4 regions of the Rahnella sp. 2050 genome follow, and region 4 is predicted to be linked to each of the others. Evidence: predicted binding sites of a transcription regulator. Region 4 holds the regulator's gene; each other region holds the start of a gene.
What was found. Region 4 encodes PhoB, which activates phosphate uptake and scavenging genes when phosphate is short. Its sites were predicted from a motif close to CTGTCATAAAACTGNCNNAT; they were not measured.
Positions count from the first base shown of each region.

Region 1 (7,640 bases), on a different contig from region 4:
GACCGAGCCAAGTGCTTCGCTGACTCATCAGTACAAAGCATTGATGGCGACCGAAGGCGTAACCATTGATTTCACCGCTGACGGTATCCGCCGTATTGCGGAAGCCGCATGGCAGGTGAACGAAACCACCGAGAACATAGGTGCGCGTCGTCTGCATACCGTTCTGGAGCGTCTGATGGAAGATATCTCTTACGATGCCAGCGAAAGCAACGGTATCTCCATAAACATTGATGCAGATTATGTTAGAAGCCACCTTGACCAGCTGGTAGCTGATGAAGATCTGAGCCGTTTTATCTTATAATTTGCTCATACGTTCCGAAAGTGATCTTCAGGGAGGCGTTTGCCTCCCTGATTTTTTTAGATTTCGGACTGATTCTTCACCTGAGAAATCACCTATGAGCACAATCACGCCTTTCACTCCGACAACCCCCGCCCGCGCCTGGCTCGAAAGCCTGCGCCCGAAAACCTTGCCACTGGCGTTTGCTTCTATCGTTATGGGTTCTGCCATTGCCAGCCTGCAAGGCGTTTTCCATCCGCTCATTGCACTACTGGCGCTGCTGACTGCGGGCTGTTTGCAAATTTTGTCAAATCTGGCGAATGACTATGGCGATGCCGAGAAAGGCAGTGACACGCCGGAACGCGTCGGGCCCTTACGCGGCATGCAAAAGGGCCTGATTACCGCCGGGCAGATGAAGCGCGCGATTATCCTGACCATCGCGCTGACCCTTATCTGCGGTACTGCGCTTATTGCCGTGGCCTGTCATAAGCCTAGTGACGTGGTCGGGTTTCTGATCCTCGGCTTGCTGTCGATTGGCGCCGCCATTACCTATACCGTCGGTACGCGGCCTTATGGCTACATGGGGCTTGGCGATATTTCCGTGCTGATCTTCTTCGGCTGGATCAGTGTCGCAGGGACGTTTTATTTACAGGCAGGCTATTTCGACTGGATCGTAATGCTTCCGGCGACAGCGACAGGTTTGCTGTCCACCGCGGTACTCAATATCAATAATTTGCGCGATATCGAAACCGACAGCGCCAACGGCAAGAATACCCTGGCGGTTCGCCTCGGGCCGGTTAACGCACGACGCTATCACGCCATCATTCTGACCGCCGCCGTGCTGTGTCTGGTGATTTTCTCCGCCCTGCACCTGCCTCACTGGACCGGCTGGCTGTTTATTCTGGCGCTCCCAATGCTGGCAAAACATCTGATGCGGGTGATGAAATCGACAACATCCACTGAAGTCCGCCCGTTGCTGGAACATATGGTAAAAACCGCGTTGCTGACTAACGTCTTGTTTGCAGTGGGTCTGTTGCTCAATTGAGTAAAGTTGGCCTGATGTGCGTTTATCAGGTCACTTTTCACATTTAACAATTGATGATTTTGCCAACATCCGCCGGAAAGGGATATACTGAACACTCATGCAGCAACCAGATGAAATCCTATGAAATACGATACTTCCGAACTTTGCGACATCTACCATGAAGAAGTGAATGTCGTTGAACCCTTGTTCTCCAACTTTGGCGGCCGTACTTCATTTGGCGGGCAAATCACCACCGTGAAATGCTTCGAAGATAATGGCTTGCTTTATGACCTGCTGGAAGAAAATGGCCGTGGCCGTGTATTAGTGATCGATGGTGGCGGTTCTGTTCGTCGCGCACTGCTGGATGCCGGACTGGCACGCCTTGCATTGCAAAACGAATGGGAAGGCATCGTGATTTACGGTGCAGTCCGTCAGGTTGATGATCTCGAAGAGCTGGATCTGGGTATCCAGGCGATGGCGGCTATCCCGGCTGGCGCAGGCAGTGAAGGGATTGGCGAAAGCGACATTCGTGTCAATTTCGGCGGCGTCACCTTCTTCTCCGGCGACCATCTTTATGCCGATAATACCGGTATCGTGCTGTCCGAAGACCCGCTCGATATTGAGTGATTTCCTTCTGAGCACAACAAAAAAGGACGCCAAGGCGTCCTTTTTTATTTGGAATATGAAGTAATTAAACTTCTTCCATTTTTCCCAACAATGCACGCAGACGATCCTGCCATACGTGTTGTTCTTCTTTCAGCTGCGCATTTTCACGCACCAGAGACTCATGGTTGCCGCTGGCTTGCTGAACTTCCTGAGACAGGGTGTTGTTCTGCTCTTTCAGTTCTTCGATTTCCATCTGCAACAGAGTAATGGTATCAATCGCTTGCTGAACTTTAGCTTCTAATTTCTCAAATACTTCAAATGACATTTTTCGGTCCCCTTATGTTCGCAAGGCGCACATCTTATGTTCTGCCGCATCGTCCGGACACGGCTCAAAAATTCCTGCACTCCGTCGATTTTTATAACGAATTCATCAGAGAATTGCGCAAAACCAGCGTGTGTCTTAACGGGTGATTGTATGTAGCCAGCTTTGTTCTGTCTACCCGCAACCCCTTTATCCACGCAGTCTGTTGCAATTTAACAGCGCCGGGTATCAGGAAATGCTTAAAAAGCAGCGTCACACACCAGAAATACCGTTTAATGCCGAATAACCTTAGCCGCTGCGCGGGAAGGCACGCTGATGTTCGTTTGTCACAAATGGCGGCTGAAAATGTTAAATCATGGACTTTTTGCGCTGCATCAAGTTCCAGCAATACGCGAAATCGCTCATTTTTATGACACGACACACAAAATTTGATTTCGCTATTTCTCGTTTATGCTCGTTAACGATAAATTCACATTACGTTCTCATTTAATGATGAACGCCAAAATCCGATTACGTTCACAAACGACATAACAGAAAAATTATAACTAACCATTAACATCATCCTTAGCAGGATCAAACTATGAGCCAAACCATGAGTTCCACATTAAAAGGTCAGTGCATCGCTGAGTTTCTGGGTACCGGGCTTATCATTTTCTTTGGTGCGGGCTGTGTCGCAGCAATGAAACTTGCCGGGGCAACCTTTGGTCAGTGGGAAATCAGTATTATCTGGGGTCTGGGTGTGGCAATGGCCATCTACCTGACTGCCGCCATCTCCGGCGCACACCTGAATCCGGCGGTGACCGTCGCACTTTGTTTGTTTGCAAACTTTGAAGGACGCAAAGTTCTGCCTTACATCATTGCGCAAGTCGCGGGAGCTTTCTGCGCCGCCGCACTGGTCTACGGCCTTTACTACAACCTGTTCTTCGATTTTGAGCAAAGCCACAACATGGTGCGCGGCAGCGTCGAAAGTCTGGATCTGGCCGGTATTTTCTCTACCTATCCAAACCCGCACATCAGCGTATTGCAGGCGTTTCTGGTAGAAACGGTGATTACGGCCATTCTGATGGCGCTGATCCTCGGCCTGACCGATGACGGCAACGGCATTCCACGTGGTCCGCTGGCGCCATTGCTGATCGGTATCCTGATCGCGGTTATCGGTGCCTCCATGGGGCCACTGACCGGATTCGCCCTGAACCCGGCACGTGACTTTGGTCCGAAAGTCTTCGCCTACTTCGCTGGCTGGGGCAAGGTTGCCTTCACCGGCGCGCGCGATATTCCTTATTTCCTGGTGCCGATTTTTGGCCCGCTGCTCGGTGCTTCTCTGGGTGCCATCGCGTATAAAGCGCTGATCGGCCGCCATTTGCCAAATCAGATTAATGAGCCGGCAGAAGAAAAAGCACCTCAGCCATCCAAACAGCGTAAGGCCTGATCGGCTAAACTGTTCCACAGCTTACTCATTCGCAGGATGAATATTATGTCAGCAGATACGACTCACGAAAAAAAATACATTGTTGCACTCGACCAGGGTACAACCAGTTCACGCGCGGTAGTGCTGGATCACGATGCCAATATCGTCAGCGTGTCACAACGCGAATTCACCCAGATCTACCCTAAGTCAGGCTGGGTTGAGCACGACCCGATGGAAATCTGGTCATCGCAAAGCTCGGTGCTGGTGGAAGTACTGGCGAAAGCCGACATTAACTCCGATCAGATTGCCGGTATCGGTATCACCAACCAGCGCGAAACCACCATCGTGTGGGAAAAAGAAACTGGCAAGCCAATCTATAACGCGATTGTCTGGCAATGTCGCCGAACTGCTGACATCTGCGAAAAACTGAAAAAAGACGGTCTGGAAGAATACATTCGCCATAACACCGGCCTGGTTATCGACCCTTACTTCTCCGGCACCAAACTGAAGTGGATCCTCGACAACGTTGAAGGTTCTCGCGAACGCGCTAAACGCGGCGAACTGCTGTTCGGCACCGTCGACACCTGGTTGGTCTGGAAAATGACGCAGGGACGTGTTCACGTGACGGATTACACCAACGCTTCGCGTACCATGCTGTTCAACATCCATGATCTGCAATGGGATGAGCGCATGCTGGAAGTGCTGGATATTCCGCGTGAAATGCTGCCGGAAGTTCGCTCTTCTTCTGAGATTTACGGCCAGACCAACATTGGTGGTAAAGGCGGTACGCGTATTCCTATCGCTGGCATCGCAGGTGACCAGCAGGCGGCGCTCTATGGTCAGCTGTGTGTACAACCTGGTATGGCGAAAAACACCTACGGCACTGGTTGCTTCCTGCTGATGAATACCGGTACTGAAGCGGTCGCCTCTAAAAATGGCCTGCTGACCACCATCGCCTGCGGCCCGCGCGGCGAAGTGAACTACGCGCTGGAAGGGGCCGTGTTTGTCGGCGGTGCGTCCATTCAGTGGCTGCGTGACGAACTGAAACTGATCAGCGACGCAACTGACTCCGAATATTTCGCCATGAAAGTGAAAGACACGAACGGCGTTTACGTAGTGCCCGCCTTTACCGGCCTCGGCGCCCCTTACTGGGATCCGTATGCCCGCGGCGCAATCTTCGGTCTGAGCCGTGGTGCGAACAGCAACCACATCATCCGCGCGACGCTGGAATCTATCGCTTACCAGACCCGCGACGTACTGGATGCCATGCAGGCAGACTCGGGCGCTCGTCTGCAGGCACTGCGTGTGGACGGCGGTGCGGTGGCCAACAACTTCCTGATGCAATTCCAGTCAGACATTCTTGGCACCCGCGTTGAGCGCCCTGAGGTGCTGGAAGTCACCGCGCTGGGTTCTGCTTTCCTGGCAGGTCTGGCCGTCGGCTTCTGGAACGACCTGGAAGAAGTGCGCAGCAAAGCGACCATCGAACGTGAATTCCGCCCAAGCATTGAAACGACGGAACGTAATGTCCGCTATAAAGGCTGGCAAAAAGCGGTGGCACGCGTTCGTTCGTGGGAAGATCACGACGAGTAATCGCCAGATATTATCGCCAACACCCCTTTCTGAAACTCCCCATCCGGGGAGTTTTTTTATGCACCTTTCCCGTTGTGCTAAAATCTGCGCCACAGATGAGCCTCGCCTCACCGACCTCTTTTTTTCTTTCTACAGGCTTTCCAATGAAACGTGAATTAGCAATCGAGTTCTCCCGCGTGACCGAAGCTGCCGCGCTCGCCGGTTACAAATGGCTGGGTCGTGGCGATAAAAACCTTGCCGATAACGCTGCCGTTCAGTCCATGCGCATCATGCTCAATAAAGTCGATATCGACGGTACTATCGTGATTGGCGAAGGGGAAATTGATGAAGCGCCGATGCTGTATATCGGTGAAAAAGTCGGTACCGGCAACGGCGACGCGGTGGATATCGCGGTCGATCCCATTGAAGGTACACGCATGACCGCCATGGGCCAGTCCAATGCACTGGCTGTGCTGGCAGTTGGCGACAAAGGTTCGTTCCTCAATGCACCCGACATGTACATGGAAAAGATCGCCGTCGGGCCGGGCGCAAAAGGCGCAATTAATCTCGAACTGACGCTGGCAGAGAATCTGGCCAATATTGCTAAAGCGCTGGATAAACCGCTGACCGAACTGACCGTCGCTGTTCTGGCAAAACCCCGTCACGACGACGCCATCCGCGAAATGCTGGCGTCAGGCGTGCGTGTGTTCGCATTCCCGGACGGCGATGTGGCGGCGACAATCCTGACCTGCATGCCGGAAAGTGAAGTGGATGTGCTGTATGGCATCGGCGGTGCGCCGGAAGGCGTGATTTCCGCTGCGGTGATCCGTGCGCTGGATGGCGATATGCAGGGCCGTTTGCTGGCGCGTCATGATGTGAAAGGCGATACACCGGAAAACCGTCGTATCGGCGAAGAAGAGCTGGCGCGCTGTAAAGCGATGGGGATCGAGGCCGGTAAAGTGCTGCTGCTGGATGATATGGCGCGTAACGATAACGTGATTTTCTCCGCGACCGGTATTACCAAAGGCGACCTGCTGGAAGGCATCAGCCGTCAGGGAAACATGGCGACCACCGAGACGCTGCTGATCCGCGGAAAATCCCGCACCATCCGCCGTATCCGCTCGACCCATTACCTCGACCGAAAAGACGCTGCGCTGCACGAATTTATTATCTGATCAACTTCCTTCCGGTCATCAAAAAGCAGGGCCATCAGCGCCCTGCTTTTGCACCATCAGGCAGTATGTCCTTCATGCTGGCTACGGTTCGACATCGGCCACCAGCACAGTAAAATCAGCAATGCCATCGTAAACATCAGTAACCCGAGGCTGAACTGACCGGTTTGCGGCAACATCGCCGACATCCATGCTACCAGCCCTGACCCCATATTCTGCAATCCGCCAACCAGCGCACCGGCCGCGCCCGCCAGATACGGGAAAGGCTCCATTGCACCGGTGGTCGCCAGCGGGAACAACATGCCAGCGCCAAAGAAAAACAGCGAAGCCGGCACCACCAGCGTCCAGATATTCATGATACCCAGCCAGCCAGGGATCCACATCGCCAGACCGGCCAGCAGACAACTGATGACCGAATGCCACATCAGTTGCTGGAAACTTTTCTCCGCCCGCCCGGCATACCAGGCACCAAAGAAGGCAGCAGGGATCGGCAGGATAAACAGTACGCTGACCATCACACCGCTCAGCCCGAGGACACCGCCCATCAGCACACCGCAACTGGCTTCAAACACCGCCACACCGGCCAGTGCACCGACCAGCATCACCAGATAGCGGCTGAAATTGGCGTCGGCCAGCAATAAACGCAGGCTGCCCAGCATGTTGCGCGGCGGATGGTCGGCAGTGAATTCCGGACGAGTTTCCGGCAACCAGCGGTACATCGAAAACGCCACACCGGCGCACAGAATCAGCAGGAAACCAAAACTGGCCCGCCAGCCTAACCACGCTGACAGTGCGCCACCAATCACCGGCGCCAGCAGCGGGCTGATCAGAATGCCCATGTTCAGCAGGCTGTTGGCATGGCGCAACGCGCCGCCACTGTAGAGATCACGCGGCATGGTTCTCGCCATTACGCCCGCCACACCGGTGCCCAACCCCTGAATGGCTGCAAAGGCGATCAGCATATTCAGGCTCGTTGACATCATCGCGCCCGCCGCACCAATCAGGAAAATCATCAGGCCGGTGAGGATCACCGGTTTACGGCCAATATTATCGGAAAGCGGGCCGTAAACCAGTTGCGAGCCGCCGTATGTCAGCAGATAGGCTGCCATCACCCGCTGTACCGCGCCCGGTTTCACGGCCAGACTGGTGGCCATGTCCGCGATATTCGGCACATAAATGGTTTGTGCCATTTGCCCGACAGCCACCAGCAAAATGAGCATGATAAGCAGGTGGATATTTTCCAGATTTTTCATTTTTCAGTT
Region 1 covers NZ_JBEPKE010000010.1:81,273-88,912, reverse strand. The annotation lists gene hslU (ATP-dependent protease ATPase subunit HslU) at 1-301, shown strand, start outside; gene ABIC79_RS23575 (1,4-dihydroxy-2-naphthoate polyprenyltransferase) at 396-1,322, shown strand; gene rraA (ribonuclease E activity regulator RraA) at 1,443-1,928, shown strand; gene zapB (septal ring assembly protein ZapB) at 1,993-2,232, opposite strand; gene ABIC79_RS23560 (MIP/aquaporin family protein) at 2,810-3,658, shown strand; gene glpK (glycerol kinase GlpK) at 3,704-5,227, shown strand; gene glpX (class II fructose-bisphosphatase) at 5,371-6,381, shown strand; gene emrD (multidrug efflux MFS transporter EmrD) at 6,438-7,631, opposite strand.
Region 1: ABIC79_RS23560 (MIP/aquaporin family protein) is a predicted target of PhoB. The motif match lies at 2,626-2,645, and genes of this name have one in related genera.

Region 2 (7,640 bases), on a different contig from region 4:
CAGCAAACGCGAACGCTTTTACCAGCAGGAATATTGCGGCTGTGTTTATTCCCTGCGCGACAGCAACTTACACCGTAAATCTCAGGGGCGGGACTTAATCAAACTCGGTGTGAAATATTACGGCGACGAAGACGGCGAATAACCCCGCCCCAGCCCCTCTCTTTTTGTTATACCCGTCCATCAGGCCGGGTTATTTATTCTGTTATTTCGCCCGCGCCCTGTCAGATACGCCAGTCACTATTTCCATACCAGTTATTTATTTCGTCAGAATGCTAAACATCAGATTCATAGAATAATTTCCTATGACCTCCCCTGCCTTTGCATCTTGCGTTCACCGTTAACGCTTGTTACTTTCCGCCTCACGCTTTTTATATACGCATTAATTCTAAGTAATAACACGCAGTTATTACCCGCGTATAGCGCTGTTCAGATCCATTAAAAATATAAAACAAACACAACATTATTGAGGGACAAAATATGTGGGTTTTAATTGGTATTCCGATCGTCGTGCTGGGTTTTGCACTGCGGTTTAATCCTTTATTAGTGGTGACCGTGGCCGGTATTTCTACCGGTCTGGCGGGCGGCATGCATACCATCGACATCATCAGCGCCTTCGGCAAAGCGTTCACCGATAACCGCTATATGGGATTGATCTGGCTGACACTGCCGGTGATCGCGATCCTCGAACGCAGCGGCCTGAAAGAACAGGCCCGTCATCTGATTTCCAAAGTGCATGCCGCCACTACCGGCCGTGTGCTGATGCTGTACTTCTTCCTGCGTCAGATGACCGCCGCACTGGGGCTTAACTCGCTGGGCGGTCATGCACAGATGGTTCGCCCGCTGATAGCGCCGATGGCTGAAGCTGCGGCCACCACCAAATACGGCGATTTGCCTAATGATGTGCGACAGAAAATCCGTGCTCACGCGGCAGCCGCCGATAACGTGGCGGTGTTCTTCGGTGAAGACATTTTCATTGCCGTGCAATCTATCCTGCTGATCAAAGGTTTTCTGGAACAGTACGGCATTAACGTTGAACCGCTGCATCTGTCTGTCTGGGCGATCCCTACCGCCATTGCTGCGCTGATTATCCACTTTATACGGTTATGGCTGCTTGACCGCTCGCTGGCTAAACGCCTCGACGTTCATCACGGGAGTGCAGCGAAATGATTAACCTGCAGACTGTTTATATTCTTGCGGGCCTGATGTTCTGCGCCTATGCGTTCTTCAACGTGCGCGATAAAAGCCATTCCCGCCGTTATGTCAACGCGCTGTTCTGGGGCATTTACGGTGTCACTTTCCTGTTTGGCGCTGAATTGCCGCACTTCGTGACCGGCTGTATGGCGATTTTACTGGCGGTCATCGCCGGTAGCGGGAAACTGGGTAAAGGCAAATCAGACAGTGAGCAGCCCGGACAGGTCGAAAAACGCGAAGCGGGGGCAAAACGCTTCGGCAACAAACTGTTTATTCCCGCCCTGCTGATCCCGATTGTGACCCTGATCGGCACCCTGACGCTGAAATACACGCCGCTGGTGGAAGCCAAAAACGTGACGCTGATTTCGCTGGTACTCGGCACGCTGGTGGCCTTTATTGTGGCGCTGGTTATGCTGCGTGATTCGCCGGTCAAAGCCGTGAAAGCGGGCGGACAGACGATGGATACCGTCGGCTGGGCGGCTATTCTGCCGCAGATGCTGGCCGCACTCGGCGCGCTGTTTGCGCTGGCGGGGGTCGGTGGCGTGGTATCGGAACTGGTCAAAAACATCATTCCGCTCGGCTCACCGCTGGCGATTGTGATTGCCTATACCTTCGGCATGGCACTTTTCACCATGATCATGGGCAACGGTTTTGCCGCCTTCCCGGTGATGACCGCGGGGATCGGGCTGCCACTCATCGTCAACCAGTTGGGTGGAAATCCGGCGATTATGGGCGCGATCGGCATGTTGTCCGGTTTCTGCGGCACCTTAATGACGCCGATGGCGGCCAATTTCAATATCGTGCCTGCGGCGTTGCTCGAATTGCAGGACAAGAATGGCGTGATTAAAGCGCAGTGGAAAACCGGTGTATTGCTGTTGCTGGTGAATACCGCGTTTATGTATTTCTTTGTGTTCCGTTTCTGATAAGGAAAGACGATGACGACGCAACAAAGTACCGCCCTGACGCCAGAGATGGCGTCCCGTTTTGCCTCACTGGCGCTGAATCATTTAACCCGTGAATTCCCGAACAAACTCATGCATGCCATGAGCAGCGCGGCAGATGCGCAAACGCCACGCCAGTTACATCCGGTCTTTTACGGCAGCTATGACTGGCATTCCTGCGTGCACGGATACTGGTTATTGCTGCGCCTGCTGGATCGTTTTCCGCAATTACCGGAAGCTGAAAAAATCATTGCGGTGATCGGCCAGCATTTCACGCCAGAAAACGTCGCCGGTGAAATGGCCTATCTGCAACAACCGCAACATGCCGGATTTGAAAGACCGTATGGCTGGGCGTGGTTTCTGGCGCTGAGCCAGCAATTGCATGAGATGGCATTGCCGCAGGCTGCTGAATGGGCAAAAACGCTGGCGCCGATGAGCCGGTTCTTCGAAAAGAGTTTTAGTGAGTTTTTGCCCAAAGCCACCTATCCCCTGCGGGTCGGCAGCCATTTCAACACCGCGTTTGCGCTGGCATTAACGCTTGATTATGCGAGCTGCGTTAAGCATCACAAACTGGCAGAACTGATCGAAGAAACGGCGCTGCGCTGGCATCTGCAAGATGTGCATTGTCAGGCGTGGGAACCGGGCGGTGATGAATTCCTGTCACCCTCCCTGATGGAGGCTGAACTGATGCGGCGCGTTCTGCCGGGCGAAGCATTTGTGACCTGGTTTGGCCGTTTCCTGCCGGATCTGGCTCACAGCCAGCCTGCCACGCTTTTCACCCCCGCCACGGTCACTGACCGCAGTGACGGTAAAATTGGCCATCTGGACGGACTGAATCTCAGCCGCGCCTGGTGTCAGCGTTCGCTGGCCTCTGCGCTGCCAGCGGGCGATCCGCGTGCGGCCTTGCTGCGCCAGACGGCAGAAGCCCATCTGCACAGCGCGCTGAACCATCTCGACAGCACCTACATGGGCGAACACTGGCTGGCGACCTTTGCCCTGTTGGCACTCGAAGCCTGACAGCCCTCTTCCTCTGTTCAGCCGCAGGGTTTCCGTGAAATCGTTAGCGAATAATCCCGCGCGCTGAATCAAGGAAAAATGCATTGAAGTGGCACAGTAACGGATATTCCGCGCTGAGCTGCTCAATTTCCCCCTTCACCCGTTCCACCGATTCCGGCTGGTGATAAAGCAAATCGTACAGATAGCGGATGACATTTTGCTGCGCTTTTCCGGCCCGGCAAAATTCCGTTGCCTGCTCGTTTATCCCTTTCGGCACCGCGCGATTTCCCCCCGCTATCACAAAAGGCGGCACGTCCTGCACCACACAGGTATTAGCAAGGAGATGGACGCCCGTGCCAATAATACAAAACTGATGCACCGCGCTCAGGGCATCAATCCGGGCATCACTGCCTAATGAAACATGCCCCGCCAGAGCACTGTGTTCGCCGATAAACGTGGCATTTCCTATCTGACAGTCATGGCCGACATGCACGCCCCCTTCAAACACATTCAGGTGCCCGATCCGGGTCATACCACCGCCCTGCACGGTGCCGCGATGCAGTGTCACGTGGCGGCCAATGCGGTTTCCATTGCCGATTTCCAGCCCGGTGGGTTCTCCGGCGTATTTCAAATCCTGGCTGATCTCGCCAATGGATGAGCCCATGCCAATCTGGTTATCCGTGCCAATTTTGGTATTGCCGTTGATAACGACATGAGAAGAAATGTGTGTTCCTTCGCCGATTTGCACACCGGCGGAAATAAAGCAGAAAGGCCCGATAACCACTCGCGGGCCGATAATGACACCTGGCTCTATGATACTGCTGGCCGCAATTGTGGCCGAAGATGAAATCAACACGAACATCCTTCTGACAGCCAGCAGGCAGTCAGTAGTGAATTAAACCGGACAGGCATAATCAGGGAAAGATCAAAATGAGCGGAGGGAAACGCACTCAGAGAGGTTTAAACAAGGGGAGTGTTTCGTTGAACATCCGCATCGCTACACGGCACAGCATAAGGCTTCAGGATCGAAAAGGCGGTCTCTTATATTTTTTTTATTTTCTGAACCTTTTCGGAAACGCTGCATAATGAAAATTTTATGACAGGTAGATTAAGGCTTTCTTAAGCTTGGATGAATATTCTATTGGATATTCATTTCTATACGTTATGTTTCCTTCACATCAACGCTGCTACCACCACCCTGTTGGGAGTTTTCATTGCGCTCTATATTTCCGAAGATTAGCTACTTTACGCTGACTTTACTGCTGACCCTGTATTTTACCTTTATCGTTAATCTGCCGATTTTGCTGCATTTTTATCACATCTTACATGCACTGCCCGCGTACAACCTGGCTTTTGCCCTGAGCATTCCGGTTGCGCTGTTTGCCGCACTGAACTTTGTGTTCACCCCTTTCAGCTTTCGTCCATTGCTTAAGCCATTCTTTATTATCGTGCTGCCGGTCAGTGCCCTCGCCAGTTTTGCGATGATGACCTTCCAGGTCGTATTTGATCGCGGCATGATCGAAAATATTCTCGAGACGCAATCGGCTGAAGCGTCGTCTTACCTGAATCTGAAAGTGATACTGTGGTTTGTCTTCACCGGCGTTTTGCCCGCTATTTTGCTTTTCCTGACACCGGTCAGCTATGAAAAAACGCCGTTACGCCGTCTCGGTGTCCGTCTGGTGTCGATGGTGATTTCATTGCTGGTGGTTGCCTCCATTGCCGGGATTTTTTACAAAGATTACGCCTCTGTAGGCCGTAACAACCGCACCCTGAATCTGGAAATTGTGCCGACAAACTACCTCTACAGCGCGTTCCAGTACATCAATCACCGTTACTTCACGCCGAAAATGCCGTTCCAGACTATTGGCAACGATGCAAAACTGGTGCAGCAACCGGGGCAGAAACCAAATCTGGTGTTCCTGGTGATTGGGGAAACCGCGCGGGCGCAAAATCAGTCATCTGAGGGTTACGCCAAACCGACTAATCAGTACACACAGGCTATTCCTGACGTGGTGTTCTTTAATAAAATGACGTCATGCGGCACGGCAACGGCGATTTCTGTGCCGTGCATGTTCTCGAATATGAAGCGCACCCGCTACGACGCCAACCGCGCCCGTAACAGTGAAGGCTTGCTGGATATCCTGCATAAAGCCGGTGTTTCGGTGTTCTGGAAAGACAATGATGAAGGCTGTAAAGGCGTATGCGACCGTGTGCCGAATATCACCATCGATACAAAAAAAGACGGTAAATACTGTGATGGCGATACCTGCTACGACATGGCGCTGATGCAGAATATCGATGACGACATCAAACCTGACGGCAAAAATACGCTGATTGGCTTACATCTGATCGGCAGCCACGGCCCGACGTACTACAAACGCTATCCGCAGGAATTCCGTAAGTTTATGCCTGACTGCCCGCGCAGCGATATTGAAAACTGTTCTCAGGAACAACTGGTGAATACCTACGATAATACCCTGCTTTACACGGATTACACGGTGTCGCAGGTGATTGAGAAGGCGAAGCAGTATCAGGATAAGTACAACGTGGCCGTGATTTATCTTTCTGACCATGGCGAATCGCTGGGTGAAAATGGCCTGTATTTGCACGGCACGCCTTACAGCGTGGCACCGGCGCAACAGACACACGTGCCGATGCTGTTCTGGTTATCCAGCGGTTATGTGAAAGCGCAGGGAATTGATCTGCAATGCCTGAAATCGTATGCCGTGAACAAAGACGTTTCACAGGATAACCTGTTCCACACCGTGCTGAGCGCGATGGACGTGCAAACCTCGGAACGTGATCCGCAACTGGATATTCTGGCAGCCTGTCGTACATCACAAAGGTAATCACGCCCCTGTTGAAACGGTTTGCTGCCAGAACGTTATGGCAGCAAACCGCACTCCGTCAGAATGCTTTTTGCCAGCGTGCTGACCGTTTTATCAAACCGCTCAGATTCATTATCCATCACCATATACAAAGCCGTTTGCCGCACCGTTCTGGCTGATAATTCCAGTCGGCGGAGCAAACCGCTCTCCAGCGCTTTTTCCACACTTTCCAGCGGCAGCCAGCCGTACCCCACGCCCACCGCAATGGCTTCCATTGCGGCCCCGACAGTGGTGAATGTCCAGCTGGCAACAGGGCCGGATGACACATTTTCTGCACGCGGCGCGTGCCGGTCGGCCACGCTAATCAGCGGAAAACGCGCCAGATCCTGCGCAGTCAGCGGAACGGTGAGGCTCATCAGCGGATGATCGCTTTTGGCCACCGGCACAAAATCCACGTCGAGCAGGAAGCGCCCCTGTATCGCATTTTCCGGTGCCAGTGTGGTGATGTATAAATCCGCTGATCGTTCATTTAATTGCTTAAGGCTTTCGCCGCGCAGAATTTCTGTCAGATGAACACGGGTATCGGGAAACTGCTGCTGAAAATTTTTGAGTGCGCGAAACAGACGGTATTTGGGAAAGACACTGTCGACAACCAGGCTCAGTTCGGTGCGCGTCCCGTCTTTCAGCCCGGCGGCACGGTGCTCAAGTTGCAAAAAGGCGGAAATCAGCGGCGTGGCCTGCATCAGCAACGCCCGCCCCTGTTCCGTCAGCGTCGCTTTACGGCCATGAATCTCCAGCAACGGCAGACCGAGACGTTCCTGTAACCCACTCAGGGCATAACTGACGGAAGACTGACTGCGGTTCAGTACCTCTGCGGCCTGCGCGTAACTTCCTTGTTCAATCACCGTTTGTAATACCACCCACTGCTCAAGTGTGGTGCGTGGAAGTGCCATATTTTTACTCCCTTTAGGTAAAACACATCTAAATTTTAGATTATTTCCATCTGAAATCAGCGTTTTTTTATCAATTTTTTAGCGCGTAATATTCTCCTCATCGAAACAAAACATTTCACCTGTTACTGCATTAAGGAGAATTACCATGAGCAACTTTGATAAACATGACCTGAGCAATTTCATCGGCAAACACGTTGTTTACACTTACGACAACGGCTGGAATTATGAAATCTATGTGAAAAATGCCGAAACGCTGGATTACCGCATCCATAGCGGGCTGGTCGGTAACCGCTGGGTGAAAGACCAGAAAGCCTATATCGTGCGTGTGGCTTCTGATGTGTACAAAATTTCCTGGACAGAACCGACCGGTACAGATGTCAGCCTGATTGTAAATCTGGGCGACAACGTGTTCCACGGCACCATTTTCTTCCCACGCTGGATCATGAACAATCCGGAAAAAACCGTGTGCTTCCAGAACGAACATATTCCATTGATGAATGCTTACCGCGATGCCGGACCCGCTTATCCGACTGAAGTCATCGACGAATTCGCCACCATTACCTTCGTCCGTGACTGCGGCGCTGACAATGACACTGTGATCGACTGCGCTGCCAGCGAGTTACCGGCTAACTTCCCGGACAATCTGCGTTAATCGTTAACCCGCAGACATAAAAAAACCGCAGTCCGTCATGACTGCGGTTTTTTTCATGAATACCGTTTCAGGGGGACAG
Region 2 covers NZ_JBEPKE010000001.1:524,655-532,294, forward strand. The annotation lists gene ABIC79_RS02225 (epoxyqueuosine reductase QueH) at 1-142, shown strand, start outside; gene ABIC79_RS02230 (DUF969 domain-containing protein) at 478-1,167, shown strand; gene ABIC79_RS02235 (DUF979 domain-containing protein) at 1,167-2,114, shown strand; gene ABIC79_RS02240 (DUF2891 domain-containing protein) at 2,127-3,149, shown strand; gene lpxA (acyl-ACP--UDP-N-acetylglucosamine O-acyltransferase) at 3,193-3,981, opposite strand; gene ABIC79_RS02250 (phosphoethanolamine transferase) at 4,343-5,977, shown strand; gene ABIC79_RS02255 (LysR family transcriptional regulator) at 6,013-6,909, opposite strand; gene ABIC79_RS02260 (phenolic acid decarboxylase) at 7,055-7,561, shown strand.
Region 2: ABIC79_RS02250 (phosphoethanolamine transferase) is a predicted target of PhoB. The motif match lies at 4,212-4,231, and genes of this name have one in related genera.

Region 3 (7,640 bases), on a different contig from region 4:
GCGGCAGCGTCGGCGTTCATTTTTTGCGGGATGGTAATAAATGCGATAGTGGTCAGCGGCACAAACAGGAAACCGAGCCCTATCGACTGCGCGCTGCGGTACAGCACCAGCGTTTCAAAATCGACATCAGGTGTCAGCGTTGCCGAATAGATAAACGAGGCCGCCAGCAGGAAGAAACCGAAGGCAATGATGTAACGCGTTTGTACAACGGGCATCAGCTTCAGCACCAGCGGGATCGACAGCACGATCAGCACCGCGCCCGGCGACATCACCAGCCCCGAGAGTGTGGCGGTGTAACCCAGTTGCTGCTGCGCCAGTTGCGGAATGACCACCGAACTGCCATACAGAATCATCGCCATACCGGCCATCAGTAAACCGGCGACAGCAAAGTTTTTATCCTTCAGACAGCGCAGATCGACCACCGGTTTTTTGGCGTACAGCAACCAGTAAACCGCGCCGACAATCCCGGTGGCCGCCAGCACAGCAAAGGTGACAATAAAGCCGGACTGGAACCAGTCATCGTCTTCGCCGCGATCCATCATCACCTGTAAGCAGCCCAGACCCAGCGCAATCAGCCCGATACCGATGTAATCAATACTGAGTTTGCCTTTGGCCTTGCGCTCCCACGGCGGATCTTCCAGCAGCTGATAAATCGCCAGCAGGGCAATAATCCCGACCGGAATATTGATCAGGAATACCCAGCGCCAGCTGAAGTTATCCGTGATGTAACCGCCAAGTGTCGGGCCGACGACCGGCGCGACAATAATGGCAATCGATGAAAGGCCAAACGCTTTGCCGCGATCTTCCGGTTTAAAGTAATCCAGCAAAACCGATTGCTGGATCGGCTGCAAACCGCCGCCGAAAAAGCCCTGCAGGATGCGGAATAAGATCATCTGCCACAGTTCGGTGGCGATGCCGCACAGGAAGGAGCAAACGGTGAACATGCCGATACAGATCAGGAAGTAAGTTTTGCGGCCCATCACGCGGCTGAGAAACGCCGAAATCGGCAGCACGATACCGTTCGCCACCAGATAGGACGTCAGCACCCAGGTCGATTCGTCATAACTGGAAGATAATGAACCGGCGACGTGCGGCAGCGCCACGTTAACGATAGTGGTGTCCAGGATTTCCATGAACACCGCAATGGTCACGACGGCGGCAACTGCCCACGGATTGGCCTTGGGTTTCCAGTAGCTGCGATCTTCATTCATTCGACGGTCACCGTCGGTTCGACAGACAGACCCAGCGGCAGAGGGTGATTCTCATCAAGACCGCTGTCGATGACGATTTTCACCGGCACGCGCTGAACGATTTTCACGTAGTTGCCGGTGGCGTTTTCAGCCGGGAAGGCCGAGAAGCGCGAACCGGTACCTTGTTGAATACTGTCAACGTGGCCGTGAAGTTTGATGTCCGGGAAGGCATCGACGGTAATTTCTACCTTGTTGCCGGGGCGCATGCGTTCGAGCTGCGATTCTTTGTAGTTTGCGGCGATCCAGATATCTTTTGAAACCACTGAGAACAGCGAGGTGCCAGCCTGAACCAGCGTACCGAGCTGCACATTACGCTTGGTGACGTAGCCGTCGAACGGTGCGCGCACCTGCGCATAGGAGAGGTTGAGCGTCGCCGTTTCCAGCTGAGCTTTCGCCTGTTCAACCTGTTGCTGACGAGCTTCGACGTTGGTTTCAGCCTGACGGATATTCAGCTGTACCTGCGCGGCAACCTGCACCTGCGCTTTGGCATTTTCCAGATCAGCGGCTGCAGAACGCACCTGCGCGTTGGACGTATCAATATTTTGTTGCGTGGTGGCACGCGGGTCTACGCCGCGCTGACGACGGAAATCGGCAGTGGCATTCAGCAAATTGGCTTCCGCCCGCGTCTGCTGGGCTTTCGCCTGAGCAAGCTGCGCCGGATATTGTACTTTCGCCAGATCGTATTGCGCCTGCGCCTGATGCAACTGCGCGACCGCCAGACCGAGCTGAGCCTGTGCCTGATCGCGCTGCGCGGCCGCGTCACGCGGATCGATTTCCACCAGTAAGTCGCCTTTCTTCACGAACTGGTTATCTTTCACCGCAAGATGAGTGACATAACCGGCAATTTTCGGCGCGATGGTGACGGCATCACCTTCGGTAAAGGCGTCATCGGTGCTGACCTGATCTTTGGTCATCAGCCACCAGACCAGTGCCACGACCACCATCACCACTACCACAATCCCGAGGATGATCAGGGGTTTCTTGCCGGGGCCTTTACGCTTTTCATCGTTATCCTGTTTACTGTCGTCGGGATTTTTCTGGTCTTTGGGATCCTGAGTGTGACCTCCTCCTGATTTTACCTGGCTGGAATCGAGTTCAGTATTTGCGTCGCCGGACGCGGAGGGCTGTGTCTTGTTATCGTTTGTCATAATGCTCTTCTGAATAGTGCTCTTCTGATTATCGGCCGCCACGCGCCGGAACAAAGAAATCTTGTTTTAAGCTAGAACGTATTGATGTAAATGCAAGTAAATCCATGTCAATTAACCTTAGGGAAAGCACAAAGATCCAAACCATAGGGAACGTCTTAAAAGTTGGAAATGGGTTATAATGCCGGGCTGGTATTTGTATTTTTCAAATAAAGTTGATTCTCTGCTTCAGGACATTTTTGTGAAACATTCCCAACAACAACCATTCTTGTGGGTCAACCCATGACCCGTCCCGCGCCTTCCTATAAAGGCCTGACACGTATTGCCTCGCTGGTGTCGCTGTGCGTCGCGCTGATCCTGGTTTGCGTCAAAGTCTGGGCGTGGGCCGCCACCGGTTCGATTGCGCTGCTGACCTCTGCCGCCGACGGTCTGGTCGATGTACTGGCCTCGATGGTGACGCTGATCGGCGTGCGTTATGCCATCCGTCCGGCAGACAAAGGCCACCGTTACGGCCACGGCAAAGCCGAAGCTGTGGCCGCGTTTGTACAGGCGCTGTTACTGGGCGGCGCGGGGCTGGTGCTCGGCGGTGAATCCATCGGGCGCATCATTAATCCGGAACCCCTGGCGCAGCTCGGTCTTGGTATCTGGGTGATCATCGGCAGTTCGCTGGCCGCCACCGGGCTGGTGCTGATGCAAACCTATGTGGTGAAACGTACCGGATCAACGGCCATCGCGGCTGACCGCGCGCACTACATTACGGACGTCGCGGTGAATATTGCCGTACTGCTGGCGCTGATTTTCGAGCGTTACTTCGGTTGGACGCGTTCCGACTCCATCGGCGCACTGTTGATTTCCTTCTATATGATCTGGAATGCGCGCGGTATGGCGGCAGATGCACTGACCCAGTTGCTTGATCGCGAACTGAGTGCAGATGACCGCAAGCGCGTGAAAGCGGCAGTATTAAGTGTTGAAGGCGTGCGCGGTGTACATGACATTCGCACCCGCAACGGCGGCGACCGCGTATTTGTCGAGTTTCACGTCGAGGTTGATGGCAATCTGACGGTGGATGTCGGGCACGATATCGGTGATGCGGCTGAAATGGCGGTGAGCAAGTTGTTTAAGTCTGCGGATGTGACGGCTCATCTGGAGCCGGACGGGATTGATGACGACAGACTGGATAATTTATTGCACTAAGGTCAAGGTTGTGGGTTTGCTCCCTCCCCTGCGAAGGGGAGGGTTGGGGTGGGGTATTAAATAAAAATCAAAGAGTTAAATTTTTTTAGTGTCAGTATTTACCCTTAAAACTCCTTCCCGTCCTCCCCCTTCGCCGGGGGAGGAGCAAAGCAAAACCCTCATTTTCAAAACTATTGCGCTTTAATCGCCATGGCATCCCGCATGGTATAGAACAAATCCGTCTGATCCGTCAGACCCACCACATTCGCCGCATGCGGGCCAAACGCGGCAATACGCAGCTGCGTCCCGGTGTGTCCCTGTGAATCATCTTCTGAGTTGCCGTAGCTGATAGTCATCGGTGCACCGTCCCTGGTGGTCAGCGTCTGGGTCAGACCGGGGGCTTTGGCATCGGATTCGATAATCTGGCTGGAATGGGCGTGGTCGGCGGTGACGATAACCAGCGTGTTGCCGTCCTGACGGGCGAACTCCAGCGCTTTTTGCACGGCCTCATCCAGATCCACCGTTTCACCGAATTGTCCGCACGGATTAGCGGCGTGATCCTGTTTATCAATCGATGCGCCTTCAACCTGCAGGAAGAAACCGTTCTGATTAGCTTTCAGCAAGTCGATGGCTTTTTCAGTCATGGCGGCAAGCGTCGGGATGTCAGCGGTGCGCTGCGGATTGGCTTCACAGGTGACAGCCGGTTTATCAATGTTGCCGTGATAAGTGGCTTTCGGACCCTGCCAGCGCACCGGCATGTTGCCTTCGGAGAACAGGCCAAGAACCGGTTTCTTCTGGTCTGCCTGCGTGATGGCACTGAGCTGTTCTGCGTTTTCCACCCAAACATAACCCTGTGTCAGCGCCTGTTCTTTGAGGGATTTATCCTTAAATTCACCGGCTTTCGCCAGCTGGCTGAACGATTTTCTGCCGCCGCCCAGCGTGACATCAGCGCGAGCCTGCAACAACTGTTCCGTGATCGAACCGCGTCCGCCATTTTCCAGCGCGTTGCTGGCGCATTTCTCTGCGGTTTCTTGCGGGCCGTAGCACTTGCGTGAGGTCACATGCGCAATCTGTGCGGCCGGCGTTGCATCCTGCAATTCTGCGGTGGAGACGTTGCCGGTGGCCTTGCCTGCGGCTTTGGCGATCTCAAGAATGGTCTGGTGATCTTTGCCGTTTACATCCACACCAATCGCGCCGTTATAGCTTTTAACACCGGTCGCCCAGGCGGTGGCTGATGCGGCGGAATCGGTCACGTAACTTGGTTTTTGCGTTTTCTTATCCACAGAATAATGCGTGTACTGGCCGGTCAGCGGCAGGGCATCAATGCCTTTGAAATAGCCGCCTGCGCCTTCTGCATAGTTACGTGCAGACGTGATTTCAGAATCACCCATGCCGTCGCCAATCAGCAAAATCACGTTTTTCACCGTTTTGTCTGACAACGAGGCTTTCAGCGCTGCTGTCTGATCACCGCTCAGACGGCGGGCACCACCCGGTTCCGTCAGCACGCCTTTTGCCGCCCGGTCGGTCAGCGTGTCGGTGTCAGCGGCGAGGGTGGAGGCAGAAGCGGAAAGCAGCAGGGCGGCAGTGACTGCGCGGGCGACCAGAGATACGGATTGTTGCATTATCAAAACTCCTTTTTATAAACCATCGGAAATAAAAATATACATATCGATATTTTTTGTTACCGGAAGGTTAAGGGAGAGTTGTGACGTTTTAATGACAGGCGCCGGACTGGCCGTGAGACTGGGTTTTAACTTTAACTTTAACTTTAACTTCAACTTCAACTTCAAGGTCAAGACCTTGGGTTGCCACCCAAACTGGCCTTAAGAGGCGCCTATCGCCGCGCCTCTTAAGAATCTCCGGCTCTTTTACTGCGCGCTCCGCTCGCTGGCTATGTTTCAGGTAGCACGGCGACAGGCTGGAAATCTTGCCGCTTTGCGGTTCCTTCACTCGGTCCTGGAGCCTCTGGTCTCCAGGCCGCTCCGTTCAGCAAGCTTTCTGAATCGCCCGCGACTTTTTAAAGAATGAAGTAAGTGAGGTTGTGAAGTAAAAGCCTGAGGCCGGTTCCAAAATATCGCCTGAGGAGAGGTGGAAAACCGCGCGTCTTTTTGCGCGGGTTGTAACCCGAACGAAGGGAACCGTGCAGCGGCGGGATTTTGCGGCTATCACTGCGGCTGATGAAACATAGCCAGCGAGCGGAAGCGCTTGTTGAAAAAGCGAAGGGAGATCCAAGAGGGAAAAAGCACGTTTCCCTCTTGGGCGGTTTCGGCGCTGCCCGATAAGTGATCACCGTTATTGAGAAACCGAAACTTTCTCGGTCAGCTTTTCAGTGCAACTGAGAAGCCGCCTTTGCATCGGCACTATGCAAAAAAAAAGCCCCGATGTACGGGGCTTTTTCACAACAACGTCAAAGACGTAATCAGTTGATCTGTACCGGCATACCGGAACGCATCTCGATAGCGCGCTGAACAACAGTCTGGTTGACCGCCGGATCCATCGATACGCTGCTTGCGCTGCCTGCCAGAGTGATTGGCAGTGGCTGCTGAGAATCAAACTCTTCCTGGTTAGAGGACAGCGGGTTGTGGATCTCAATATAACGTTTGCCGTCTGGTTCCACGGTGGCTTTCACCGGCTCGTTGATGAACTGAACGCGGGTGCCTTGCGGGACGTTGTCGAACAACCATTTGATGTCAGCATCACGCAGACGCACACAACCGTGGCTCACGCGCAAACCGATACCGAAATTGGCGTTGGTGCCGTGGACTGCATACAGACGCCCGACATACAGCGCGTACAGCCCCATCGGGTTGTCCGGACCCGCAGGGAAGACGGCTGGCAGGAATTCGCCACGAGAAGCATATTCTTCATGCATTTTCGCCGTCGGGGTCCAGGTCGGACCGGCTTTTTTACGCTGAACGGTAGTCACCCAGTTCATCGGGGTGTCTTTGCCCAGTTCACCGATACCGATCGGCAGCACGACCACAGTATTGGTGCCTTTCGGGTAGTAATACAGACGCATTTCAGCGCTGTTGATCACGATGCCTTCGTGCGGGGTTTCCGGCAGGATCAACTGCTGAGGAATGGTCAGCACGGTGCCCGGGGTTGGCAGGTACGGGTCAACGCCAGGGTTAGCTTCGAGCATGTTGCTCAAACCCATCTGGTATTGCGCTGCAAAATGTTCCAGTGGCAGGCTGCTGCCCTGCGGAACAGTAACTGTGATGTTTTCACCGACCAGACGACCATTATTGGCCGGAAGAGGGTAGACCACAGCAAAAGACGCCTGGCTATATGCAGCAACTGCCAAAACCAGGGTAAGGATTGCGCGAATGCTCATTTTCATATTTTCGTTGGTCGTTAATGCCACACTGGCAGTTGTCAGGATGTTGATTCCCCCCGATCCGATAGAAACCGGCCGGAGGAATAGTGTACTTGCACATAGCACTTGAAAGGGATCCGGTATGTGTAACGAATCGCATTTCAGGGCCGCTAATTATAAGGATTTATTTCAAACAGGCCAAAGCTTTCTCACCTTGTTAGAAAAGTTCCCTGCCACAACCGCATTTTTTGCGGCAGCCTGCACATTTCCTTCACATTCCTGACCTTATTTACGGCAAAACGGCACCATAACCAGTGCGGCAATAAACATCCAGGCCATGACCTGAAAGATGTCGTTGAACGCCAGCGTCAGCGATTGCGCCGCGACTTTCGCCCCAAACACGCCTTTCGCCATCAGCAATGCCTGAGCGGTATCAGGCGTCAGGTGACCGATTTTTTGCGCCAGCGATCCCATCACTTCCTGCGCATGATCCCCGTATTGCCCCAGCGATTCGCCGAAACGTGCCGCATGAACGCGGGTCCAGTCCTGCAACCAGGTATTCACCGTGGCAATGCCAATCGCGCCGCCGAGATTACGCATCAGGTTAAACAGCCCGGAGGCGTAGCGCAGTTCCGGCCCCTGAAACGCGGTCAGCGCCATGTTCACACTCGGCACGATGCACAACATAATGAACAGGCCGCGCACCACCTGCGGCCAGAAAAACTGTTCTGCTCCCCAGTAAGGGGTCACGGCGGT
Region 3 covers NZ_JBEPKE010000001.1:477,727-485,366, reverse strand. The annotation lists gene ABIC79_RS02065 (DHA2 family efflux MFS transporter permease subunit) at 1-1,211, opposite strand, end outside; gene ABIC79_RS02060 (HlyD family secretion protein) at 1,208-2,398, opposite strand; gene ABIC79_RS02055 (cation diffusion facilitator family transporter) at 2,678-3,589, shown strand; gene phoA (alkaline phosphatase) at 3,760-5,190, opposite strand; gene ABIC79_RS02045 (L,D-transpeptidase family protein) at 5,988-6,908, opposite strand; gene ABIC79_RS02040 (DHA2 family efflux MFS transporter permease subunit) at 7,170-7,640, opposite strand, start outside.
Region 3: phoA (alkaline phosphatase) is a predicted target of PhoB. The motif match lies at 5,272-5,291, and genes of this name have one in related genera.

Region 4 (7,640 bases):
CGTGGTAACACAAACCACGATGCGTGAAATTAACAAAATAGTTGATGAAGCCGTTCAGGAGGAAAGACTGAAAGCCTTCGCAGAAAGCTCTGCTGAACGCATTCGCGCTTTGCGTGAGAAAGAAAAAATCAGTCAGGGCGTACTGGCAAGACTCATCAATATGTCCGCCAACAGCATTCAAAAATGGGAGCGGGATGAAACCAAACCCACCGGAGCGGCGCTGATCTTACTGATGCTAATTGAAGAAAAAGGTTTACAGATCATCTGCTAAAAGAAGCCACAGCTTGTTGCTGTGGCTTGATTTTTATCCCTTTACGCCGCTTTGGCTGGCCTGTTCCTGAGGAACAATCAACTTCGGCGCCAGCATAAACATAAACCGGGTACCGACGCCGACTTCACTCATGACTTCAAGTTTCGTGTGGTGATGGCTGAGCGCATGTTTGACGATTGCCAGTCCCAGTCCGCTGCCGCCGGTCTGACGTGAACGGGCTTTATCGACGCGGTAGAAACGTTCGGTCAGGCGCGGCAGGTGCTGCGGCGCAATGCCCGGTCCGTTGTCGCTGATCTGGAACTGTGCGCCATGCGGCGTTTGTTGCCAGCTGACTTCAATCCGTGTCCCCGCTGGCGTGTGGTTAACCGCGTTATACACCAGGTTCGACACCGCGCTGCGCAGTTGATCTTCATTACCAAAGACCTTCAGCTTGTCGTTTACGCGAAACACCACTTCATGCCTGCCGTTGCTTAACGTTTGCACTTCACGTTCGAGCATGCCGAGCATCACCGGAATATCCACTTTTTCGTGCAAATCAATATTCGCTGAGGCTTCGATTTTCGACAGCGTCAGCAGCTGTTTCACCAGCCCGTCCATCCGCCGCGTCTGTTCCTGCATGGTATCCAGCGCTTTAGTGCGGAAAGGCTCTTCCAGCTTGGCGTCTTCCATCATTTCCAGATACCCCTGCAATACCGTCAATGGGGTTCTCAGTTCATGACTGACGTTAGCGAAGAAGTTACGCCGTGCGCCTTCAAGCTGACGCATCTGGGTCACGTCGCGTGCCACCATCAGCAGTTGTCCTTCGGAATAAGGCATGACGCGAAATTCGACATAATGCTCATTATTGAGTTGTAAATTCAGCGCCCGGCTGAAATCGCGGGTCTGGATCCACAGCCGGAATTCCGGATAACGCAGCAGGTTGAAGATATGTTGCCCGTTATCTTCCGGCCAGCGGAAACCGAGCAAATCCTGCGCCAGTCCGTTACACCAGAAAATATTGCCATCTTCAGTGGTCAGCACCACGGCATCCGGCAGCGATTCGGCACCGCTGCGAAAACGTTTGATGAGCTGACCTAATTCCCGACGGCGACGCCGGTTGCGTATCTGCATCTGGTTCAGCCCGTAAAACAGCGGCTCCCAGCTCCAGCGCCCATTCGGTGGCGTAATGCTGCGGTCGAGCCACAGCCAGTGAGAGAGTTTAAGCTGGTTGTAATAATTCCAGCCCAGTGCCGCCATCAGCGACACCAGGAGGAGCCAGCCGAAATGGCCGACGAAGATACCGAGAATTAACGCTGGCAGGCAAAAGAGAAACAATTCACCCGCCAGTCGTTTCCATGACAAACGTTCTAGCACACAGATTCTCCGCTGTGAGGGCTCAATAACGCGTTGAAAAACGGTATCCGGTACCACGAACAGTCTGGATCATTCTGTCATGTCCACTGGTTTCCAGCGCCTTACGTAAACGACGAATATGCACGTCAACCGTGCGATCTTCCACATAAACGTTAGTGCCCCAGACGTTATTGAGCAACTGTTCGCGGCTGTATACACGTTCGGAATGGGTCATAAAGAAGTGTAATAACTTAAATTCGGTCGGCCCCATATCGAGCGCCTGCTCGTTGGCCATTACCCGGTGAGACGACGGATCCAGGCTTAAACCCTGCATGTCGATCACTTCTTCCACCGCCATTGGCGAGATGCGACGCATCACGGCTTTAATGCGGGCAACCAGTTCTTTCGGAGAAAACGGTTTAGTGATGTAATCATCGGCACCCACTTCAAGGCCGCGCACCCGATCTTCTTCTTCACCGCGTGCGGTCAGCATCATCACCGGAATTTCGCGGGTCAGTGCCTCACGTTTAAGATGCTTAATAAACTGAATACCGGAACCGCCAGGTAACATCCAGTCAAGCAGGATCAGTTCAGGGTAAGGTTCAACAAGCTGCCCAATCGCTGAATCAAAATCCTCAGCTTCTACGGCCTGATAGCCATTTTGTTCCAGTACAAAACACACCATTTCACGGATTGGAGCTTCGTCTTCAACCACCAATATACGTCTAGCCATCGTAGGTCCTGCCAATAGGTTAGCGATCTTTTATTTGATTGCGGGCGCCATTATGCGTCAGTTTTGTGACAGATTTATGAATGAAAAGAATGGTTCATTACAGTCAACTATGACAGATAATTTCCGGCCATCTTGCTGAAATTGGTCTGATTTATCGGGGACAGCTTCCCCTGCCGACGTTTATACTTTACCCCATTGTCGTCATCCAGGGTTCATACGGGAGTCTCATGCGCCTGATCCACACCTCAGACTGGCACCTCGGCCAGTACTTTTTCACTAAAAGCCGTGCAGCCGAACATCAGGCATTTTTGCGCTGGCTGACCGGTCAGGTGCAACAACATCAGGTCGACGCCGTGATTGTCGCGGGCGATATTTTCGACACGGGATCCCCACCCAGTTATGCCCGCGAATTGTATAACCGCTTCGTGGTGGAATTACAGCAAACCGGCTGCCAGCTGGTGGTGCTGGCTGGTAACCACGATTCTGTCGCCACGCTCAATGAATCGCGCGAGCTCCTTTCCTGCCTGAATACGCGGGTGATTGCCACCGTCGGTGAAAACCTTTCTGAACAGATTTTAGTGCTCAGTCAGCGTGACGGGAAACCCGGCGCGATACTGTGCGCTATCCCGTTTTTACGCCCGCGTGATCTGCTCGCCAGCCAGGCGGGACAGTCCGGCAGCGACAAGCAACTGGCATTGCAGGAAGCCATCGCCGCGCATTATGACGCGCTCTGGCAGGCTGCGCAGGCCAGACGTGACGAACTGGGCATGCCGCTGCCTATTATTGCGACCGGCCATCTGACGACTGTCGGCGTCAGTACCTCTGATTCCGTGCGCGACATCTATATAGGTACGCTCGATGCGTTTCCGGCGCAGGCCTTTCCGCCGGTCGATTATGTGGCACTGGGTCATATTCACCGTGCACAATGCGTCGCCAAAACCGAACATATCCGTTACAGCGGTTCGCCGATTGCCCTGAGTTTTGACGAACTGAGCAAAGCTAAAAGTGTGTACTTACTTGATTTTGATGGTGCGACGCTCAACGCCATCGACACACTGGAAATCCCGGTTTTCCAGCCGATGCAGGTAATCAAAGGCTCGCTGGTGGAGATTGAACACCAACTGGCACAGTTCGAAGGCGGTGATCCGGCCAAACCGGTGTGGCTCGATATTGAAGTCTCCACCCAGGATTATCTCAGCGACATCCAGCGACGCATTCAGGCGCTGACGGAAGATCTCCCGGTAGAAGTCGTGCTGTTACGCCGCAGCAAAGAACAGCGAATCAACAGTATTGAGCAGCAGGAAAAAGAAACCCTCAGCGAACTGAGCGTCAGCGACGTGTTTGAACGACGGCTGGCGCTGGAACCGGACCCTGACGAGCCGCGTCAGGCACGGATGCGCACGTTGTTTGCGCAGGTGGTTGAACAGGTTACCAACGGTCAGAACGCGGAGGACAGCGCACAATGAAAATTCTCAGCCTGCGTTTAAAAAACCTGAACTCGCTGGAAGGCGAATGGAAAATTGATTTCACCGCCGAGCCGTTTGCCAGCAACGGATTATTCGCCATCACCGGCCCGACCGGTGCGGGGAAAACCACCCTGCTCGATGCCATTTGTCTGGCGCTTTATCATCAGACGCCACGGCTGAACATTACACCAAGCCAGAATGAACTGATGACCCGCCACACCGCAGAATCGCTGGCCGAAGTGGAGTTTGAAGTCAAAGGTGTGGGTTACCGCGCTTTCTGGAGCCAGCGCCGCGCCAAAAATTCCCCTGACGGCAATCTGCAGGCACCGAAAGTCGAGCTGGCGTTACTGGCCGACGGCAAAATTCTGGCGGATAAAGTGCGCGATAAACTCGATGCCATCGCCACACTGACCGGGCTGGATTTCGGCCGTTTCACCAAATCCATGATGCTTTCACAGGGGCAGTTCGCCGCGTTTCTGAATGCCGATGCCAACGACCGCGCCGAATTGCTGGAAGAACTGACCGGCACCGAGATTTACGGTCTGCTTTCTCAACGCGTGTTTGAGCAACATAAAGAAGCGCGCATTGCGCTGGACGGTCTGCATCAGCGCATGGCCGGAATCGAACTGCTCAGCGAAGAACAGCGCCAGACGCTGGAAGCACAACGTGCTGAACTGAACACGCAGGAAATCAGCCTCAGTCAGCAGGCGCAGCAGCGCCAGCAGGATCTGAACTGGCTGCAACAGTGGCAGCAGGTGCAGCAAAAACAGCAGCAGTCTCAGCAACAACTGACCGCCGCAGAGCAGGAAAATCTGGCCGCCGCGCCGCAGTTACAGCAACTGGCGCGCAGCGAACCGGCAGAAAAACTGCGTCCGTTACTCAATGATCGCCAGCGCTGTCAGGATGACGCGCAGCGCCTTCAGCAATTACTGATACAACTGACGCAGCAGCAGGAGCAGCAGATTGCACAGATGACGCCGCTGAGTCTGGCGGTGGAACAGGCGCACACTGCACGGCAGAAACAGGCGGAAGAACAGCGTCAGATGCAGACGCTGATCGAAGAAAAAATCCTGCCACTGGATAGCGAAATCGCGCAATGGCGCAAATCGCTGGTGGAAACACAACAGGCGGTCAGCGAGTCGCAGAAACAGGCTGGTGAACATAGCGCGACGCTGCAGCAAATCACGGCGGAACGTCAGAAACTGGATGAGGAAAGCCGCCAGCATCACACCCGTCAGGCCGCGCTGACTGAAGCCCTTAACGTTGCACAACAACGTCAGGCTGAACTGGAAAAACAGTACCCGCAGGTAGTGTTACAAAAACGTCAAACCGAACTCATGCAGCTCCGGCCGGTGCGGCAGCAGCTGTTTTCACTCTCGCAAATCTTCCCGCAACTGAACCAGCGCGTGCAGCAACAACATAAAGATTTTGCGCAGTACCAGATGCTGCTGGCCGAAGAAGAACTGCGTCTGGGCGCGATCCGTCTGCAATGTCAGAAACAACTGGAACATCTGAACGACGTCAAGGCGCTGCATAAACAGGAAATGCTGATCGTCAGCCTTGAAGCCGAACGTGCGAATTTGCAAAGCGGCAAAGCCTGTCCGCTGTGCGGCTCAACATCACATCCGGCGATTGAACATTATCAGGAGGTTAAACCTTCTGAAACCGCGCAGCGCGTCGAGAAAATGCAACTGGAATTCGATGCAGCAAAAGCCAGCGGTATCGAACTGGCGGCGAAAATTAAAGGCCTGAAAGAGCAACAAACACGGCTGCAAACTCAGCTTGAGCAGGATCAGCAACAACTGAATGCGCATACCCTGAACTGGCAACAACTCAGTGCGCCGCTGAATCTGACGTTTACGCTGCATGATACCGCCGACATCACGCAATGGCTGACCGCCCGCGATGAGGAAGAGCAGCAGTCGCAGGCGCGACTGAGCCAGCACGAACAGCTGGCGCGGGCCCTGCAACAGGCCAAAGATGCCCTGAACGACGCACTGAATGCACAGCAGAAAGTGCAGCAGCAAAGCGCCTTGCTGACAGAGCGCGTTACCCGGCTGGAAGAGATGCAGGCAAAATCTCAGCAAGACCTCGTGCGGTTGCAAAAGCAACTGGCGGAAGGTGAAAAATCCCTTTCTGAGCTGAATGCCCGACGCCTCGAACTGTTCGGAGAGCGTCAGGTTGCTCAGGTTCGCGAGCACTTACATCAGCAACAACAGGCGACAGAACAAGCGCTGAGTGATGTCCAGACCGCGCTGCATAAGGCGCAGGAACAGCGCGACCAGTTGGCCGGTCAGTTGGCCAGTACTCAGCAGCAACAGTTACAGACCGCCGCACAACTGACGCAGGTGGAACAGGCGTGGCAGCAGGCATTGAGCGCCAGTGGATTTTCGGATGAAGCCGCAGTGAAACTGGCGCTGCTCGACGACGCGTTGCGCCAGCAGCTTCAGCAACGCAAAGAACATCTGCAACAACAACTGGCACAGGCGCAGGCATTACTGGCGGATGCCCGTCAGCAGCTCGAAAAACATCAGCTTGCCCGTCCTGCACATCTGAGTGAAACCGACAGTGATCTTAACGCCCTGACGGTGCAACAGGCGGAGCTGGCACAACAACTGAAAGTCCTGCAACAACGTCTGGGCGAAGTGAAAAATCAGCTGGAAAGCGACAAGCAACGCCACCATGGTCAGCAGACGCTGATTGCGCAGATTGCGCAGGCGCAGCGGACCTGTGATGACTGGGGTTATCTCAACCAGATGATTGGCTCCAGCGACGGTGCGAAATTCCGTAAATTCGCGCAGGGTCTGACGCTCGATCATCTGGTGTATCTGGCCAACCGCCAGCTGGAAAAATTGCACGGACGTTATCTGTTGCAGCGCAAAACCAGCGATGCGCTGGAACTGCAGGTGGTCGATACCTGGCAGGCCGATGCCGTGCGCGATACCCGCACGCTATCCGGCGGCGAAAGCTTCCTGGTCAGCCTGGCACTGGCCCTGGCGCTGTCCGATCTGGTCAGCGATAAAACCCGCATCGACTCGCTGTTCCTTGACGAAGGTTTCGGTACGCTCGATGCCGACACGCTGGATACCGCGCTGGATGCGCTCGACAGCCTGAATGCCTCGGGTAAAACCATCGGCGTGATCAGCCATGTCGAGGCGATGAAAGACCGTATTCCGGTGCAGATCAAAGTCACCAAAGTGAACGGTCTGGGCGTCAGCCGCCTGAGCAGTGAATTTAAAGTCTGATCCCTCGCCACTGCCGGGCAGGTTGCTAGATAAATTGCTAGCCACATGCCCTGCGGTGGATCCTTTTTGTGAAAGCGTGCACAAAAATCGCACCAGTTCAGTGCGCGCTTTTTCCTCAACCTGCTGAATTTACGTTTATTCCCGCTGCCGGAACGAACTGGCACGCCCTGTGCTTAACGTTATGTATACAAGTTGCAGTACAAGTTGCAACGTCCTCATAACCGCTTAGGGAACCGCCAATGAAAAACATCAAACCTGAAGTTGATAAAAAACGTCGCCAGCTGATGAAATGGCTCGCCATTACCGGCGGAGTGTCCACCCTTGGCGGAATGATCCCGACGTCAGTTTTTGCAGCCGACGACGATGAAATTCGTATTGGTTACTGGCCGATTGTCGGTGGTTTGCCGCTGTATGTGGCACTGGAGCAGGGCTTTTTTAAACAAGCCGGGCTGAATGTGAAAGGCGTTAAATTCGCCAGCGCCCAGCAAATTGTCGAAGGGATGATCACCGGCAGGATCCACGGCTGCGCCAACGGCACGGCAACCGGCGCGCTGGGACTCGGGGCGATCACCTCGCCGGGTCTGTTCAAAATT
Region 4 covers NZ_JBEPKE010000002.1:849,095-856,734, reverse strand. The annotation lists gene ABIC79_RS11220 (helix-turn-helix domain-containing protein) at 1-271, shown strand, start outside; gene phoR (phosphate regulon sensor histidine kinase PhoR) at 305-1,624, opposite strand; gene phoB (phosphate response regulator transcription factor PhoB) at 1,647-2,336, opposite strand; gene sbcD (exonuclease subunit SbcD) at 2,564-3,802, shown strand; gene sbcC (exonuclease subunit SbcC) at 3,799-7,047, shown strand; gene ABIC79_RS11195 (ABC transporter substrate-binding protein) at 7,287-7,640, shown strand, end outside.